3 regions of the Lysinibacillus sp. GW823-FHT02G10 genome follow, and region 3 is predicted to be linked to each of the others. Evidence: a T-box and tRNA genes for the amino acid it is inferred to sense, from the RefSeq annotation. Region 3 holds a T-box; the other regions hold tRNA genes.

What was found. A T-box is a leader RNA that pairs with one kind of tRNA and senses whether it is charged. The one in region 3 lies ahead of argS (arginine--tRNA ligase), so its partner is inferred to be a tRNA-Arg.
Region 1: it encodes a tRNA-Arg, which carries the amino acid that the T-box ahead of argS (arginine--tRNA ligase) is inferred to sense. The anticodon was not compared.
Region 2: it encodes a tRNA-Arg, which carries the amino acid that the T-box ahead of argS (arginine--tRNA ligase) is inferred to sense. The anticodon was not compared.

The regions. Positions count from the first base shown of each region.
Region 1 covers NZ_JBXAJI010000002.1:256,689-261,622, reverse strand. Annotated here, with positions in the region: gene AC1RFD_RS11200 (hypothetical protein) at 1-410, opposite strand, end outside; partial or broken gene AC1RFD_RS11195 (SDR family NAD(P)-dependent oxidoreductase) at 504-1,249, opposite strand; tRNA gene AC1RFD_RS11190 (tRNA-Arg) at 1,471-1,544, shown strand; gene AC1RFD_RS11185 (hypothetical protein) at 1,757-2,311, opposite strand; gene AC1RFD_RS11180 (hypothetical protein) at 2,584-2,763, opposite strand; gene AC1RFD_RS11175 (DinB family protein) at 3,357-3,878, shown strand; gene ltaS (lipoteichoic acid synthase) at 4,310-4,934, shown strand, end outside.
Region 2 covers NZ_JBXAJI010000004.1:208,929-213,862, reverse strand. Annotated here, with positions in the region: gene whiA (DNA-binding protein WhiA) at 1-827, shown strand, start outside; gene AC1RFD_RS15045 (HPr family phosphocarrier protein) at 940-1,197, shown strand; gene clpP (ATP-dependent Clp endopeptidase proteolytic subunit ClpP) at 1,252-1,842, opposite strand; tRNA gene AC1RFD_RS15035 (tRNA-Arg) at 2,152-2,226, shown strand; gene AC1RFD_RS15030 (basic amino acid ABC transporter substrate-binding protein) at 2,726-3,523, shown strand; gene AC1RFD_RS15025 (amino acid ABC transporter permease) at 3,610-4,320, shown strand; gene AC1RFD_RS15020 (amino acid ABC transporter ATP-binding protein) at 4,317-4,934, shown strand, end outside.
Region 3 covers NZ_JBXAJI010000001.1:1,152,010-1,156,943, forward strand. Annotated here, with positions in the region: gene AC1RFD_RS06065 (FAD-dependent oxidoreductase) at 426-2,312, shown strand; T-box leader at 2,393-2,612, shown strand; gene argS (arginine--tRNA ligase) at 2,657-4,330, shown strand; gene AC1RFD_RS06075 (MFS transporter) at 4,461-4,934, shown strand, end outside.

The sequences.
Region 1 (4,934 bases), on a different contig from region 3:
CATTCCCTCTCTTTAGCTTCCGCTGTGGTAGCGTCACCTTTCGCAGCAGCTGTCACTAATTGAGCCGCAATTACCAGATGCTCTTTAATTAAAGCTGCATAACGATCCGCCACGGAGTCACCATAAAAGGGGCGTAAACAATTCCCTAAATCGGTTGCATTGCGTAGCAAACGCTGCTGCACAAAGGGTAAATCAGGCAAATTAAACACAATGCTTATAATAGTCATCCGTGTCCAATTCACATGCTCCATCCAAAGTAAGCGGTTCATAGCCATAAAGTCTGCTTCGCCTTTACTAATACAGCGTCGGTAATCATTTGACTGTAAAAAGTGACGAATCGGAGCCGTATACTGCGTATAGGGAGCATGATACAGCTGGCTTAATGAAAAACCATTTGAATAGGGGTACAAGGCTTCACTCCTTCTTGTTCTTTCTCCTACAGTAGCATACTCTAAGGAATCTCGGAGTATGAAGAACAAGAAAGAAAAGAAGAGACAACAAAATTACGCCTCATACATCATTTTCTTCGTCATGCCACCATCAACTGTAAGATTAATACCTGTCACAAAGTTATTGATCGGGTTTGTTAAATAGAGACAAGCCTGTGCAATATCTTCAGGCAGACCAACCCTTCCTGACAAATGCTGCGCATGATCGATTGGCCGCAGTGCCTCGTAATCACCTGTTTAATCCACCCAGGTGAAATACAATTCACTGTAATTTGATCTGGCCCTAAAGATCGCGCTAAAGCATGTGTTAACGCTATGATACCACCCTTTGTAGCCGCATAAGCTTCTGTATGAGGCTCTGACATTTCAGCTCGCGTTGAGGCCAACGAAACAATGGAACCACCCTTTGCATTATGCCGCATCACTCTTGCAGCCTCTCTGGCACAGAAAAAGGTACCCGTTAAATTCGTCTGCAACAAATCCTGCCACTCATCAAACGTCACCTCATAGGGAGATTGATGCTGGAACTTCCCAGCATTATTAATTAAAATAAGAATGGTCCCATATTGCTCAACAGCTCGCTGCATTAAATTGATGATATCCTGTTCCTTTGTCACATCCGTTGGCACAAATAATGCAGAGTAGCCTTGAGCAAGCATATCCTGTTCTAACTGTTGCCCTAAGCCTGCATTCAAATCAGCAATCACCACTTTTGCACCTTGTTGTGCATATGCAAGCGTAATACCCTTACCAATCCCTTGTGCACCACCTGTGACCATAACGACTAAATCTTTAAACATCCACAAACCTCCTACTTTTTTATCGCCAATAGTGTAGCAAATATTTTGCTATCCTTCCTGTTAAGAGGGTGAAGAAATGGTATAATGGATGCTATAGCAACATATGATAAAAAATATGAGGCAAACCTTGCCTGCATAGTAAAATTAATGTTGACATTATGCTATAAAGTACATATAATAAATATTGTCCTTCCTATGGAATACATAAGAAACGACATCATGTCTCAGTAGCTCAGCTGGATAGAGCAACGGCCTTCTAAGCCGTCGGTCGGGGGTTCGAATCCCTCCTGGGACGTTAATAAAAGCCTTACAGCCACAACGGCTGTAAGGCTTTTTATTTTTATACATTGATGTATAAGTCTCTCGATAGTGCCTAAGAGGTGCCAAAATCAGTCTTTTTCATCGAAAAGTTTATCAAAATGAGAACTAGCTCGTTGATCTGTTTCTTGTAAAGTGGTATTAAATGTGAAACAAGACAGCCCAGAGACAGTCCTGCTAAGAATGTTTTTAAAATAAACTAGAAAAGAAATTTTTCGTAGTATTAACAATTGAATTAAAAGTAGAGGAAATGAAATTAATAGCAGCACTTATTGCATTTTTTACAGTTTCCACAACAGTAACAAAAACATTTAAAACTTTATCCATAATATCTTGTATAAAGGCACCGACTTTATCAGCAATAGTAAGGATGAGTGTTTGAGCTGCAGGATGCTCTTCACCAAAATCTATCAACGAATCATAGTATTTATTGATCATGTCTTCGGATTTTTTTAAAGCTTCCTCTTTTTTCTTCCGCATATTTTCAAAAAAAGCTGTTTGATTTTTATCATTTTCTAACTGCTTAACATTTTCTTTTAAGTCTAATTCTTCTTGTACATAAAAACTATTAACGTTCTCCTGATATTCTTGTGTTAGTTTTTGTAATTCATCAGGTGCGTCTGATAATGAAGGAGCTTGAAGTCCAATGAACGCTGCTAAAGAAAATTCATTGGTTTGCTCTCCCGTATAAGCATCTCTCATTTGATTCATAATACTACTAAAATTTTTTACTGCTACTGTCATAATTATTCCTCCTAGTAATTTAATTGTTGAAACAACTATAGATTATCAATAAAAGGTTAAAATTAGGTTAAAAAACATAAATTTACTTTTTTGTTTTAATATATAATATACTGGCTATGAGATAAGTTAATTAAAATAATATGTATTTAATAATAGTAGAAACACCACTCCATGATGGGTGGTCTCAATCTTTATATAGGGTTACATGATGTGGAGAAAATTAAAAAAGACCATCTCTAATAGAGTGGTCAAAAATACTAACTTGTCTTACATTATAATGAAGTTGACTTACCTTTTTTCTCATCCATAATAAGGTCTTCTTCACGTTGTGGGCGAGGGGCTTCCGTATATTCTTTACTCCCATTAGGTTTTTTTTGGTCTACTCCACTAGCAAATGATTGTTTTGTTGGCTCGTCTGTTGCAAATTCTGTATTTTTTCTGTCTCGTTTCATGTCGACACCTCCTAAAGATATTATTTATCTTATCCAATAAAATATCCCTTGTTTATTTCTATTTCATCCTTAAAATTTCAGATCACCCCAAGACTATGTAAGGTAAATTTAGTAGGAAATTTCTGATGTTTGGATTTTGCATAAAATAATTGATTTTTTAGAAAAAATGAATTTTTATGTTAAAATAAACCAAAGAAAACATTTTAGAAAAGTACCGCGCTTTGATTGGAGGTTGAACAGGTGGATGAGAAGAAGAAGGGGAAATTACAAATCCTCGTAATAATTTTAATGATATTACTTTTGGTTGCAACGTTTGTTTTATTTTTCATAGGTAAATATATGTTGGCATTTATTTTATTTGGAATTTTTATGCTAATACTAAATTTTATTAGTAGCTGGAAAGACCTAGATAATGCAGATTACGTTTATAGAAAAATACATAAGAGTAACCAGAAGTGGTAATTACTAGACATTTAGCTTAGTTACTTGTAGTGCTTATTTGGATATCTGAAAAGAGCAAAGAAGGGATCCTCACTTTATATGAAGAAATAGTGAGTTATAATATTTTTTTCAACAACTACGGAGGTGCTTTTTTGCAAACATTTTTTAAATATAATTGGCTAGTTCGGGAAGATTGGTTTCGTTGGTGTGAAGAGTTGACTGAAGAAGAACTTTTGCAAAACCGAACTGGAGGAATGGGCAGTATATTACACACACTCTTCCATATCATTGATGTTGAATGGAGTTGGATTCGTCTATTACAGGGGAAAACAGACTTTCAGGAGAGCTTTGATGAATATAATAGCTTGGAAAAGGTTCGTAAATTGGAAGCAGCATTTCATTTAGACGTCGAAAGCTTTGTAAATCAATGGGATGACAGCATGGAAGAGCGTATTCTTCATATTCCATTAGCAAATGGTAGTATGGAGACGCATACATGGGGTGAAGTCATTCGTCATACCATTGCACATGAAATTCACCATATAGGACAATTATCAATTTGGGCAAGGGAAATGGGGAGAGCGCCTGTTTCTGCAAATCTAATCAGAAGAGGTCTTTCTTCATCATTGAAAGATTCAGTAGGTGCTCAAATAAATAAAGAAACGTTTAAATAGAATGAGAGACACTGTAGAAATATATATGCTAGAAAAATGTTGCAATAATATCCAATTGTTTATTAGCAAAAAGTGAATAGCGTACCAGAGTATCTTCCAATTCATTTGAATGGAAGATTTTTTGATGCCCAAATGAGAAAAATTGCGAGGCAGATTTCATAAAGGCATTTACTTATGGCTTATAATATCCAGTAAATTTTAGTTAAAAACTAATGTTTACTGGGTATTTTTTGGACAATATATAGGTTAATTAGAAATATTTATATGAAGAATAGCTAACAACTTGACAGAAGTTTAAATGGAGAGTACTATACATTGGTCGCGAAAAAAGCTATTGTAACGTAACATTTTTTAAAGTGCCATACAGTACTTATCAGTTAAGTTCATATATATCTAGATTTTAATTTAATCAGTAAAAGGTAGGTGCAAAAATGAAAAATCTAGCAAATAAAAAAGATAACCTATTACAAAACTTTTTAGGAATTTATATAGTAGCAGTATTAATGTTATGGATTAAAACATACATCTCTCAACTATCACAATTTGACTTAGGTGTAGAAGGAATCATTCAACAATTCCTTTTACTAATAAATCCGCTGGGCTCAGCAATGCTATTTCTAGGATTTTCATTTTTATTTAAAGGAAAAAGAAAATACACATCACTCGTTGTTGTCTACACTTTGATGTCTATTGTTTTATATGCCAATATTGTCTATTACCGATTCTTTAGTGATTTCATTACATTACCTACACTTTCTCAAACGCAGAACTTTGGAGATTTAGGCGGCAGTGTTCTTTCTTTATTAAAGCCTTATGATATCTTGTTCTTTGTGGATGTAATGGTTATGTTTTATCTACGATTCTCTAAAAAAATCCAAAAAGATACCAAACGTTTTGGCTATAAAAAAGGAATGGCAATCATTGCCTTTGCATTAGCGGTATCAATTCTTAATTTAGGACTAGCTGAAACTAATCGTCCTCAACTATTAACACGAGGTTTTGATAGAAACTATATTGTGAAATATCTAGGGATGTATAACTATACGATTTATGACT
Region 2 (4,934 bases), on a different contig from region 3:
AACTAAGCTTAGACGTGCAAACCGAAAACGCTGCAATTGCCAGAAGACTATATACGATTATGAAAAAATTGTATCCGTACAATGTTGAATTACTTGTTCGTAAGAAAATGCGATTGAAAAAAAATAATGTGTATATATGCCGTGTAAGAGAAGGAGCGCGTGAGCTATTAATTGATTTAGAAATCATCTCAGACGACTTTCAATTTAACCATACTATCTCAAGAAAGCTCATTCAAAAGAGCGGCCAAAAAAGAGCTTATTTAAGAGGAGCCTTTTTAGCAGGAGGTTCCGTCAATAATCCAGAAACATCGGCTTATCATTTAGAGGTTTATTCTTTATATAAAGAACATGGTGAGGCATTAATGGATTTGATGAATGAATTTGAACTCAATGCCAAAACAATTGAACGTAAAAAAGGCTTTGTAACTTACTTAAAAGAAGCAGAAAAAATTTCAGATTTCCTTAATATTGTTGGAGCGCATCAGGCTATGATGAAATTTGAAGATGTTCGGATTTTGCGAGATATGCGTAATAGTGTCAACCGTATTGTGAACTGTGAAACTGCCAATTTAAATAAAACCATTGGAGCAGCATTACGGCAGGTTGAGAATATTCGATTTATTGAAAATTCAATTGGTCTTGATCAACTACCGGAGAAGCTTCGTGAAATAGCACGTCTCCGTGTTGAATACCAAGATGTGACATTAAAAGAGCTTGGTGAAATGGTATCTAGTGGAACGGTTAGTAAATCAGGTGTTAACCATCGATTGAGAAAAATTGATGAGATTGCGGATGCATTAAGGCGTGGTGAAAAAATAGGTGGTTAAGTTATCATACTTTTCAGGTATGAATGTCATGCTAATCGCTTATTGTTCTTTTGCCAGTAAGTAAGGTAAGATAAAACTAATAGACGAACGGTAGTGAAGGGGAGTTTTGAGAATGATTGAGAGAAGAGTCCAGGTTAAATTAAAATTAGGACTACAAGCTAGACAAGCAGCACTATTTGTGCAAGAAGCAAATCGTTTTAGTGCTGATATCTTTCTAGAAAAAGATGAGAAAAAAGTAAATGCCAAATCCATTATGGGTGTTATGAGCTTAGCAGTTGCTAAAGGTACCGAAGTGACTTTAAGCAGTGAAGGTAACGATGCTGAGCAAGCGGTTACAGCATTGGCAACAATTATTGAAAATGAAGATTAACATTCATTAAATACAAAAGGCATCACAGAGCAATTCTGTGATGCCTTCTATTTTTTATTTATTATCGCTACGGTGCATAATATGATCGATTAAACCGTATTCTTTTGCACGTTCAGCAGTCATGAAGTTATCACGATCTGTGTCTCTTGCAATGACTTCAAGTGGTTGACCAGTGCGTTCAGATAAAATGCCATTTAATTTCTCACGTAAGAATAGAATACGTTTAGCAGCAATTTCAATTTCTGTCGCTTGACCTTGTGCACCACCTAGTGGTTGGTGAATCATGACTTCAGCATTTGGTAAGGCAAAACGTTTACCGGGTTCTCCAGCTGCAAGTAGGAAAGCACCCATTGATGCAGCCATACCAATACAAATTGTTTGTACCTGTGGTTTAATGATTTGCATTGTGTCATAGATAGCCATACCAGCCGTAATGGATCCGCCAGGTGAGTTAATATAAAGAGAGATATCTTTATCTGGATCTTCTGCTTGTAGGAAAAGAAGCTGAGCGACAATGGAGTTAGCAACATTGTCATCAATAGCACTTCCTAAAAGGATAATACGGTCTTTAAGTAGACGTGAATAAATGTCATATGCACGCTCACCACGACTAGTTTGTTCAATAACTGTAGGAATTAAATTCATGTTAAATCCTCCTTAAAAAGCTAAATTCGAATACCTTTGCTGAAAATTTTCCTTTGTATTTCAGCTGTATCCTTATCATACACATTATAGTCAGGGAAGGTCAAATATTAACCCTGCTAAAGTGAAATTAAAAAAAATAAATTGTTTTTGCATTCTATGGTTGAATTATATAGGATAGGCTTGTATAATGATTAAGGTTATAAGGTTTAAAGTACAGGACACTATTTTGCAGGTATGCTTCAAAAATGAGGGTTATCTACATCATGCTTTTCGTAAGCCTAGAGTGAGTACTTTTTTTTTGTGTCTTTTGCCCTCGTGGTGTAATGGATAACACGTAAGATTCCGGTTCTTGCACTGGGGGTTCGATTCCCTCCGAGGGCGCCATTTTACTGATCAATTGATATACTGTTATAGCTCATCTCCTAATAAGTAGTTTAGCAGCCTGCTTACTGGAGATCGAGAGGAAGAATAAAGGGAATACTGTCCTAGTTGGCATTATTCCCCTATTTATTCCTTTCAAACCTTCAAAAAAGCAACAACTCCAAATTATTTTTTAGTGAACATACTGTACGTGAGACTAGTAATAGTCGAAAAAAAAGAATCCTATCTGAGGGGATTCTTTTTTTTTGCCTAAATTTATCGAAATTTGGCATGGTTCTTATTGTATATATATTAGTTTTAGGTTAATTTTCTTGTTATTTATACATGTTTTTTCAAATTATATGAATTTATTATAAATTTATATGAAAAAATATTTAATTTTATGCGAAAAGTTGTTGTCTAAATACTATAATGTTAATATAATTGACCTAATAGTCTAACATTTCCGAATTGCGAAAAATAATACGTAATTCGGAAAATTATCGAACTAGGGGGAAATACAATGAAAAAAACAGGTTGGATGTTACTGATGATTATTGCAGCTTTAACATTAGCACTTGCAGGTTGTGGTACAAAAGATGATGCATCTTCAGGTAGCTCATCTTCAGAAGATGGTGGAGATGGCAAAAAAGTTTACAAAGTAGGTACTGAGGCAACTTTTGCACCATTTGAATCTGTTGACGATTCAGGGAAAATTGTAGGGATTGATGTCGATATTCTACAAGCTATCGCAGATGAGATGGACTTTGAGGTTGAGTGGAATAATATTGGATGGGAGCCAGTGTTCCAAACAATTAAGAACGGTGAAACAGATATCGGTGCTTCTGGAATCACAATTACGGAAGAGCGTAAAGAATCATTTGATTTTACAGAACCGTATTATGAGTCTCAGTTATTAATTGTTGTGAAAGAAGATTCAAAGATTAAATCTCTTGATGAATTAAAAGATAAAAAAGTATCTGTACAAATCAATGCAACTGGTCATATGGCAGCGAAAAAGCTACAAGGGGAAGCAAGTACAAATATTATGGCTTTTGAAAGTCAGCCAATCGCTATCCAAGAGATGCTAAATGGTAATGTTGATGCAGCTATCGGAGATAATGCAGTAGTTTATGAATATATCAAAGCTCACCCAGATCAAAAACTAAAAGTAATTGAAGATGATGCATTCGAAAAAGAATACTATGGCTTCATGGTTCAAAAAGGGAATAAAGAATTGCTAGATAAATTAAACGAAGGTCTTAAAAAGATTAAAGAAAACGGTAAATTAAAAGAAATTACAGGCATTGATTTTCAATAAAAATGAATGAAATGATGCTACTAACATAGTAACTTTGCTAACAGCTCATTTATTAATTGTAATTTAAAGGGGAATGGGGTTTTCGGATGGACATCTTTGACTTACGCTGGGACATTGTCTGGAACTACCGAGATATGTTTATACGAGGTATTGGCGTAACACTTATTTTGACACTTAGTGGTTATTTTGGCGGTATTCTATTAGGACTATTTTTAGGCCTTGGAAAATTATCGAGTAAAAAATGGATTTATTGGCCATCTAAACTATATATCGATTTATTCCGTGGAACACCGATGCTTGTACAAATCTTGTTAATTCACTTAGCAGTTATTCCAACAATTTTTGGTCATTCTTTAGGTTATATGGTATCAGGGATTACAGCGCTTATTTTAAACTGTGCTGCTTATAATGCGGAAATTTTCCGTGCAGGGATTCAAAGTATTGCAAAAGGGCAAATGGAGGCTGCTCGCTCTCTTGGATTAACGCATAACCAAGCGATGCGTAAGGTCATTTTACCTCAAGCATTTAGACGTATGATTCCGCCATTGGGCAATGAATTTATTGCATTATTAAAAGATTCTTCACTCGTAACTGTAATTGCAGCACCAGATATTTTATACGCTAGTAAGGTCGTAGCTGGTGCAAGCTTCCGCTTCTGGGAACCGTATATCGTTGCAGCATTATTATATTTAGTGTTGACATATGGTGTAACGAAGATTGTAGCATTTATCGAGAAACGATTTAGCAATAGCTATGTCCCTCGTAAAGCTAAGGTAGAAGGGCGGGAAGCTAGATGATAAAAATTGAAAACCTACACAAATACTTTGGCAAGCTTGAAGTATTAAAAGGAATCGATTATGAAATTCAAGAAAAACAAGTTGTCTGTGTTATTGGGCCGTCTGGTTCAGGAAAAAGTACATTTCTCCGTTGCATCAATATGTTAGAAGAAGTAACGGATGGTGCTATTTATATTGAAAATGTAAAAATTAATGATCCTAAAACGAATATCAATGAAATTCGCGCTGAAGTGGGTATGGTGTTTCAACAATTTAACTTATTCCCGCATATGACAGTTATCGATAATGTCACGATGGCACCTATGCAAATTCGTAAAATGAATCGTACAGACGCAGAAGCTTTAGGACATGAGCTATTAAAAAAGGTCGGGCTCGACAGCAAGGCCTATAATTATCCTGAGCAGCTATCAGGTGGTCAGCAACAACGTGTGGCGATTGCTCGTGCCTTAGCAATGAAGCCAAAAGCTATTTTATTTGACGAGCCAACTTCAGCACTTGACCCTGAAATGGTAAAAGAGGTGCTAGATGTTATGAAAAATCTAGCAGCTGAAGGGATGACAATGGTAGTTGTGACACATGAAATGGGCTTTGCTCGTGAAGTAGGTGATCGAGTA
Region 3 (4,934 bases):
TCTATATTGTAGTGTGATTAACTATTTTTGAAAAAGAATAGAAAAATGACATCATTTACCACGGGGATTTTAGTTGCTTATTCACAAAGGTTTCGTCTAAAATGATTCTGACTGTTTATATATCAAGTAAATCATCACTGGTGCCCACAAGCCCATCCCCGTTTTGAATGCCAGCTATTCGTGGCTCTTTCATTTATACTAGATAGATGTTGCTAAAGTTAGACGAAAAACATCACAATCCTCATAAATGATTTCATTCATTTATCTTGATGATAATTTCATATAAGAATGCTGTAAGCTAAAGAATTATTCGTTTGTGGTAATGATATGCTATGCCTGCGTTCAACTAGGACATTCAGCCCTTGTGGCGGGAATGATGATTAAATAAACACATCGATGGAAATTTTAACAATTGGAGGTATATTATGGGTAAGGGCTTATTATGGACAGCCACTTGTGTAATAGTAGTTTTAGTTGGGTTTGGTAGCTACTATTTTATTAAAGAAATAACAAACTCTATGGCATACAATAAATTAGTAGATGAGTATAAAAAGCCAGAACCAATTGAACATATAGAGGAAGAATATGATGTTATTGTCATCGGTGGTGAGCCAGAGGGAGTGGCTGCGGCTGTGGCTGCTGCTCGAAATGGTGCGAAAACATTGCTGGTCGAAAAACGACAAGAGTTAGGTGGTTTATTTACATATGGTATGCTGAATTTCCTCGACATTCCTCGTGATGGCCATAACAACTCGATTAGTGAGGGAATATTTAAGGAATGGCATGAGCTTGTTAGAGGGAATGACGCTTTTGGCATTGTAGGTGCTAAGGCAGCCTTTAAAAAGCTAATCGATGAAGAGCCCAACTTAACGTTATCCGTGCAAACCGAGGTTGTGAAAGCAAATGTCAAACAACAACAATTAACGTCTGTGGAATTAAAAAATGAGTACGGTACATATGTTGTGACGGGGAAATCATTCATAGATGCTACACAGGATGCTGATTTTGCTGCCTTGTCGGGCGTTCCTTTCTTTGTGGGCGGAGAAGATATTGGCATAAAGGATAAGCGTATGGCTGTGACTTTAATGCTACATTTAAAAAATGTCAATTGGGATGAAGTCAAAAAAGCGGCTAATTCCGGTGTATTTGGCGGTGCTAATTTAAATCATACGGTGATGTGGGGCTTTACAAAGCTACATGATGAATACAAGCCATTACAAGAGGGTACAAGATTACGAGGGTTAAACTTAGCTCGTGTAGATGATGAATATTTCATCAATGCCTTACAGATTTTTGGTATTGATGGCTTGAATGAATCCTCAAAACAAGCGGCGATTGTCGCTGGGAAGAAAGAAACGTTACACATTCTAAAATATTTACAAACAAACTTCCCAGGGTTTGAAAAGGCTGAAATTGTCAGCTATCCAGAAGAACTCTACGTCCGAGAAACGAGACATATTTGGGCAGAGTATCAATTACCAATGGCAGACCTGTGGAAAAATAGTGATCAGTGGGATAGCATTGGCATTGCTTCTTATCCAGTCGATGTGCAAGCGCAAACGCCTCATGATTATGGCTATGTGATCGCTGCACCAAAGCAATATGCTATTCCTTTCCGGTCTTTAGTACCGAAGGATATTGATGGCTTACTGGTTGTCGGACGCTCTGCTGGTTATTCTTCACTTGCAGCTGGTAGTGCACGTATTGTTCCAACAGGGATGGTGACAGGTGAAGCGGCTGGGACTGCGGCTGCTCTTGCACAGAAGCACGATGTAACCTTTAGAGACATGAGTAAGGATAAATCATTAATCGCTACATTACGAAAGCAATTAGCTAAACAAGGTGCCTATGTTGATTCATTTTCAATTGAGTATCCATATCAAGGAGAATGGTATGATGAAGCCATTCAAACCCTCATTAATTACGGCCTTGTTGTGGGCGGCTATGATAATGACCTAAAAGTAGACAGTAAGGCGACGAAAATAAAGTTTGCTAAAATGTTAAAAGAGAGCATGCTACGTGCTGGTGGAGAAAGTGCAGCAGGAATGAAGGACCAGCTCGAAATTGTCATCAATAAAGTTTATAATCAAGGCGATGAAGCTATTGAGCGAGATGAGTTAGCTCAATATTTGGCTGACGTCCTCATGGGTGAATCCAATGCGACTAGCTGGGATACATTAGTAGAAAAAGGAATTGTCACGGAGAAAGTAGCGAAGAAAGTCTCTGATAATAAGAAATTAAAATTAAAAGAGATGTATGCGATTATGGCTGATGTGATTCATTATGTAGAAAAAAAACGTTCCTCCTTGTGAGGAGCGTTTTTTGCTGAAACGGCAACGTAAAAAAGGGTTGACGCCAATTAGAAAGTCCTGTAATATATGTCAAAATCATAAAAAATTCGATGAAAAAGAGAGTAATTGATGGAATGACTGGCAAGCGAGTTAGGGATGGTGGGAGCCTAATACAGGAAGCATGAATGAAGCGCACTTTGGAGAAGATTCTCGAACAAATAGTAGAGAATAGCGGGGCGTCACCTCGTTAACAATGGAAAGTGGTCATGTGACATGGCAACTAGAGTGGTACCACGGGATTATCATGCTCTCGTCTCTAATTATAGAGGCGAGGGCTTTTTTATTTGAACAGGAGGAGGAGCAAAATGAATCAACAAATCGCCGACAGTATAGCAGTCACATTAAAGCAGCAAATAATAGGAGAGGACATATTGTCATTATTAGAAAAACCAAAAAGCTTGGAGCTAGGGGACGTAGCCTTTCCATGCTTTACTCTAGCAAAAGTGTGGAAAAAATCACCGCAGAGTATCGCAACACAGATAGCAAGTCAATTAAATCATGACAGTATCGAGCGTGTGCAAGCTGTTGGTGGCTATGTCAATATTTTTCTTGATCAACAAAAGGTGACGCAACAGGTGTTACGCAAGATTCTGCGCGACAAGCAACAATATGGTACTACGCCAACAAAGATGGGAACGGTCGTCTTAGATTTTTCCTCTCCTAATATCGCCAAGCCATTCTCGATGGGACATTTACGTTCAACGGTCATCGGCAATGCCTTAGCAAATATTGCAGAAAAAAATGGCTATCAAGCCATTCGTATCAATCATTTAGGGGACTGGGGTACACAATTTGGCAAGCTTATTGTTGCTTATCAGCTTTGGGGTGATAAACAAGCTATTTCAGCATCACCAATAGAGGAGTTATTAAAGATTTATGTGAAGTTTCATGAAGAGGCTGAGCAAGACCAAACGCTCAATGAACAGGCTCGTGCCGCCTTTAAAGCATTGGAGGGCGGTAATGAAGAGGCACACGCATTATGGCAATGGTTCCGAGATGTGTCATTCGTAGAATTTCAAACAATATATGAGCTATTAGGAATTCATTTTGATGCCTTTATAGGTGAAGCCTTTTACAATGACAAAATGCCGTCCGTTGTAACAGAATTAAAAGAAAAAGGGCTCCTCGTGGAATCAGAAGGTGCGTATGTTGTGGAGATGGAGGAGATGCCTCCATGTTTAATAACGAAAACGGATGGAGCCACGCTTTATGCGACGCGTGATTTAGCAGCAGCCCTGTATCGCCAACAGCACTACCAGCCCCAAAAGATGTTCTACGTTGTTGGCAATGAGCAGTCCCTCCACTTTAAACAACTTTTTCAGGTCATCGAAAAAATGGGCTATCCTTGGGCAAAGAATCTGCAACATGTGTCATTTGGCATGATGCTGAAGGATGGCAAAAAAATGTCGACGCGTAAAGGTAAAGTGGTGTTATTAGCTGATGTACTAGCAGAAGCTATAACGACGGCACAGCGTAATATGGAGCAGAAAAACCCTTCTCTACCTAACAAAGAGCAAGTCGCAAAGCAAGTGGGGGTTGGAGCGGTAATTTTTAATGATTTAAAATCCTATCGTCTCAACGATATAGAATTTTCAATCGAGCAAATGATGAATTTTGAAGGTGAAACAGGGCCATATGTACAGTATACATATGCACGTATTTGCTCTATTTTAGATAAAAAGAAAGCTCCGACTCAAGATATGCTATTCAAATCTTTAGGAGAGCAGGCTTGGCCGATTATTTTATTACTAGAACAATTTCCTAAAACGGTAGCTATGGCTTTTGAGCAGGCTGATCCGTCCCAAATAGCGAAATATGCCTTACAACTGGCACGTTTATTTAATAAATATTATGCACAGTACAAAATATTAGCAGAAGATGAACAGCAAGCATCCCGTCTTGCATTATGTCAGAGTGTTGCTATTGTTTTAAAAGAGTCATTAGCCTTATTAGGTATTGAATCACCTGAAAATATGTAAGAAGCCTTAGCCATGTAAAGGTAAACTGTCCAATCATTGACCAACCATCGAAAACATGATAAAAGGATAGAGGAATCCATGCAAGCTTTTCATAAATGAAGGCTGCGTAATAACAGAGGGGATCAAACAATTGGTTAAAAAACATTGGACATTATCACTCACCTTCGTGGTCATTAGTATATTTTTTGTCGCTCTTAATATGAGGCCAGCTGTCACGGGAATAGGACCGCTTTTTAATGTCCTCATGACATCCTTACATGTCTCGAATACAAGCATGAGCTTTCTAACAGCTATCCCCGTTTTTTGTATGGGATTATTCGCACCTTTGGCTGTCCCGCTTCAGCGAAAAATGGGCACGAAATCAGCTATCACCCTTTTAGTGGCCATCCTTGTCGTTGCGAATGGGCTACGCTTTTTCCAAGCAAGCTATCTCTTGCTTATCGTGACAAGCTTTGCGGCAGGCTTAGCAATTGCAATGATTGGTCCTATTCTAAATGCTTATATTAAGAAAAAGTTTCCAGAACGTTTTACGACAGTAGTCGGTATCTATTCATTCGGTATAGGCGTAGGGGCTACTTTAAGTGCAGCCTTAACCGTGACTTTT